2 regions of the Maccoyibacter intestinihominis genome follow, and region 1 is predicted to be linked to the other one. Evidence: riboswitches for the same ligand, from Rfam matches in the RefSeq annotation. Region 1 holds a riboswitch; the other holds the start of a gene.
What was found. A riboswitch is a leader RNA that binds a small molecule or an ion and turns the genes downstream of it on or off. The one in region 1 is predicted to bind thiamine pyrophosphate.
Positions count from the first base shown of each region.

Region 2: another riboswitch for thiamine pyrophosphate. It lies ahead of thiM (hydroxyethylthiazole kinase); the one in region 1 lies ahead of thiS (sulfur carrier protein ThiS).

Region 1 covers NZ_JBBMEX010000001.1:39,611-41,815, forward strand. The annotation lists gene fliD (flagellar filament capping protein FliD) at 1-553, shown strand, start outside; TPP riboswitch at 574-679, shown strand; gene thiS (sulfur carrier protein ThiS) at 834-1,028, shown strand; gene thiF (thiamine biosynthesis protein ThiF) at 1,021-1,665, shown strand; gene WMO43_RS00205 (thiazole synthase) at 1,682-2,205, shown strand, end outside.
Region 2 covers NZ_JBBMEX010000012.1:76,770-78,974, reverse strand. The annotation lists gene WMO43_RS11400 (MetQ/NlpA family ABC transporter substrate-binding protein) at 1-310, shown strand, start outside; TPP riboswitch at 351-458, shown strand; gene thiM (hydroxyethylthiazole kinase) at 923-1,747, shown strand; gene thiE (thiamine phosphate synthase) at 1,734-2,205, shown strand, end outside.

The DNA.
Region 1 (2,205 bases):
TAAGACAAATAAGACGAAAACAACAGCAGAGCGTGTCCAGACTGAGATCGAGACAAGTGCAACCGATTTAAAAAAATCTACAGATGCACTGATGGCAACCGGCACGAAATCTTTGTTTAAAACGACAGAGACAAAGGGCGAGGACGGTAAGGTAACAAAGACCTATGACACAGATAAGATTTACAAAGCAGTCAGCCGGTTTGTAAAAGATTATAATAATCTGATCGATACTACAAACAAGAGCAGTGTCAGCGGTGTAAAGAATAACGTACGCAGCCTGACAGCTACGACAACCGGCAATGAGACTTTATTAAAGGCAATCGGAATCACGGTCAAAGCAGATAACAAGCTGTCTATTGATGAAGATACCTTTAAGAAAGCAGATATGTCAAAGGTGGAGGCACTGTTTAAGGGAAATACCTCTTATGGATATCAGGTAGGGCTCAGAACATCTTTGATCGACTATTATGCAGGCAGAGAAGCAGATACTTATAATAAGTATGGCAGCTACAGCACGACAAATACAGGAACCAATTTTAACAGCTGGTTCTAATTAACGGCGGGACAAAAACAGAATAGAACGACGGGAGCTTGTGTTACAGGCTGAGAGGAAGGTAGAACCTTCGACCGATGACCTGATTTGGATAATGCCAACGTAGGGATGTTTAGGAAATTATGTTTTCGTATTTCATAGACGGAAAGTTATCAAATCGGTAGCTTTCCGTTTTTTGGTTTGCAAAAAATTATTTATATAAATATTTTTTAATAAAACTCCATGAGAATATCGTTCAAAGAAAGAATTCTTTGAAAAGAACAGGAAGTGAGGGAATAAAATGGTAAAGATCAATGGAGAGAGTCTGGAGATAGCAGGCAGAACAATTGCACAATATTTAGCAACAACAAGCTATGATATCCGGCGGATCGCGATAGAGTGCAATGGAGAAATTGTGCCAAAAGCAGTGTATGAAACAACGATATTGCAGGATGGCGACATTGTGGAAGTAGTCAGTTTTGTAGGAGGTGGCTGATTTGATACCGACAAAAGAAGAGATGAGACAGGCCTTAGAAAAGCGGCAGGGCAAAGAACTGCAGCAGCATTTTTTTTCAGCAACCGTTGCCATCTGCGGACTTGGCGGCTTAGGGTCGAATATTGCAATATCCCTTGCAAGAGCAGGAGTAGGAAAACTGATCCTGATCGATTTTGACAAAGTGGATGTTACGAATCTGCACAGGCAGCAATATAAGGCATCACAGATTGGAAGATATAAGACAGAAGCACTATCCGAAAATTTAAAAGAAATTGCACCCTATGTAGAGCTTGAAACACATACTACCCGCATGACGGAGCAGAATGTTGTGGAATTATTAAAAGAGGCAGATGTGATCTGTGAGGCTTTTGATGATGCACAGGCAAAGGCAATGCTGACCAATTCGGTATTGGAGAATTTTCCACAGAAATATTTTGTGGCGGCTTCCGGGATGGCTGGCATCGGCAGTGCAAACAGTATTAGAACCAGACAGATCACAAAACGTTTTTATCTGTGCGGAGATGGAGTCAGCGACGTGGGAGATGACATTGGACTTGTCTCTTCGCGCGTAATGCTCTGTGCAGCACATGAGGCGCATATGGTCTTACGGATATTAGCAAAAGAATTTGAAGTATAAAGAAAGAGGTACGAACATGGATAACGATAAACTTGTCATTGGCGGACATGAGTTCCGGTCACGATTTATTCTCGGCTCAGGAAAATATTCTTTAAACCTGATCGAAGCAGCGATTAAAGATGCAGGAGCAGAGATCATTACACTTGCCGTTCGAAGGGCAAATACAAAGGAGCAGGAAAATATCTTGGATTTTATTCCAAAGGGAGTTACATTGCTTCCGAATACCAGTGGCGCAAGAGATGCAAAAGAAGCAGTCCGCATTGCCAGACTTGCGAGAGAGTTAGGCTGTGGTGATTTTGTCAAAGTAGAGATCATGCGGGATTCTAAATATCTGCTGCCGGATAACCAGGAGACGATCCGGGCAACAGAAATTTTAGCAAAGGAAGGATTTGTGGTCATGCCATATATGTATCCGGATCTGAATGCTGCCCGTGATCTTGTCAATGCCGGAGCGGCTGCGGTTATGCCGCTTGCATCCCCGATCGGTTCTAATAAAGGACTTGCAACAAAAGAATTTATCCAGATTCTGATCGATGAGAT
Region 2 (2,205 bases), on a different contig from region 1:
GAATCCAAAGGGAATTGAAATTACAGAGTTAGAGGCAGCACAGGTTCCTCACGCAGTAGCTGATGCAGCATTTGTAGTATTAAACGGTAACTATGCATTAGAGGCAGGATATACAGTTGCAAAAGACGCACTTGCTTATGAAAAATCCGATTCCGAAGCAGCAAAGACATATGTAAACATCATTGCAGTAAAAGAAGGAAACGAGGATAACGAAGGCATCAAAGAGTTAGTAAAAGTATTAAAATCTGATGACATTAAGAAATACATCAACGATACTTATGACGGAGCAGTTATCCCATTTGAAGAATAAAATACTTGATTTTCTACGGCAGGCAGATTAAAATATAGGTAATAAGACAACGGGGTGCTTACAGAAGTAGGCTGAGATTAAGCTGGATTGCTTTGACCCGAAACCTGATTTGGATAATGCCAACGTAGGGATATATGGAGAGCATAGAGGCTGTGTATATACGATTGGTATATATACAGTCTTTTTTGTTTTGCGTGTTTTGTTTAAGTTGTTTGATTGGGGTTGTTTGGTTGTTCGGGGGTGAGTGTATGGGCTGTGCACGGTTTCGACCGGTCTGTTCCGATGTCCCAAAACTGCACTTCTAAACACTCTGGTGTGGGGTATCGGGGACGGACGAAACCGATGCAGATGCGCCATCCATGGCTTAGCTGCATCTTTTCCGTGCATCCCTGCACGGAAATTTCTATGGGATGTCAGAGTGTTAAGAGGTGCGACGTTTTGGACATAGTCCGGACCGTTCGAAACCGTGCGCAGGGATAGACGAACTGCCCCGAAGGAAGAAAAAGAGAAAAAGGAATGATAACGGCTAAAGGGCAAAAGTCAAAAAGAAAGTCAGTAGTTTAATGATAAAAGAAAAGGGCTGCTGGTGGTTTAAGAATAGGAGGCAAGACGATGAAGTTTGGTGAATGTTTAGAGAATGTACATAGTAAAATGCCGTTGATACACAATATTACAAATTATGTAACGGTAAATGATGTGGCGAATGTATTACTGGCATGTGGGGGAAGTCCGATCATGGCAGATGAGTCTGAGGAGGTCGAGGATATTACGAGTATCTGCGGCGGACTCAATATCAACATCGGGACTTTGAACCGGCACACGATCCCGGCGATGTTTAAGGCGGGAAAGAAAGCGAATGAGTTAGGTCATCCGGTGCTTTTAGACCCGGTGGGAGCAGGAGCAAGCAGTCTTCGCACCGATACGGCAAAACAACTGTTAGAGGATATTCATTTTTCAGTGATCCGTGGAAATATATCGGAGATCAAGACGCTTGCTGCCGGCAGCGGCAGTACGCGCGGCGTAGATGCAGATGTGGCAGATGCCGTGACCGAAGAGAATCTGACAGAAGCGATAGACTTTGTGAAAAATTTCGCAAAGGCAACGGGAAGTATTATTGCAGTTACCGGTGCGATCGATCTGGTCAGTGACGGAGAACATTGTTATGTCATACGCAATGGCAAGGCACAGATGGGAAAGATCACAGGAACCGGATGCCAGTTGTCAGGACTGATGACAGCATACATTACGGCAAATCCAAAGCATATGTTAGAGGCAGCAGCAGCGGCAGTCTGTGTGATGGGAGTTGCAGGCGAGATCGGATATGCCCATCTGCAAAGCTATGAAGGCAATGCAACATATCGCAACCGGATCATTGATGCGATCGCGAACATGGATGCAGAGACATTAGAACGGGAGGCAAACTATGAACTGTACTAAAGAAGAACTGCTGTTATATGCCGTGACAGACCGGAGCTGGCTTCATGGCAGGACACTGAAAGAACAGGTAAAAGAAGCCTTAGATGGCGGTGTGACGTTTTTACAGTTACGCGAAAAACAGATAGATTCTGAGCTTTTTTTACAGGAGGCACAGGAATTAAAAGAGTTATGTAAACAATATCAGGTGCCATTTGTCATAAACGATGATGTAGAACTGGCATTAAAAGTCGATGCAGACGGCGTGCATGTCGGACAGAGCGATATGGAAGCAGGCGATGTCCGGAAAAAACTCGGAAAAGATAAGATTATCGGTGTATCGGCACAGACCGTAGAACAGGCGGTCATGGCAGAAAAGCACGGGGCAGATTATTTAGGAGTCGGGGCAGTTTTTCCGACCAGCTCGAAAGACGATGCACAGGAAGTAGATTATGAAACCTTAAAAGCAATCTGTCAGGCGG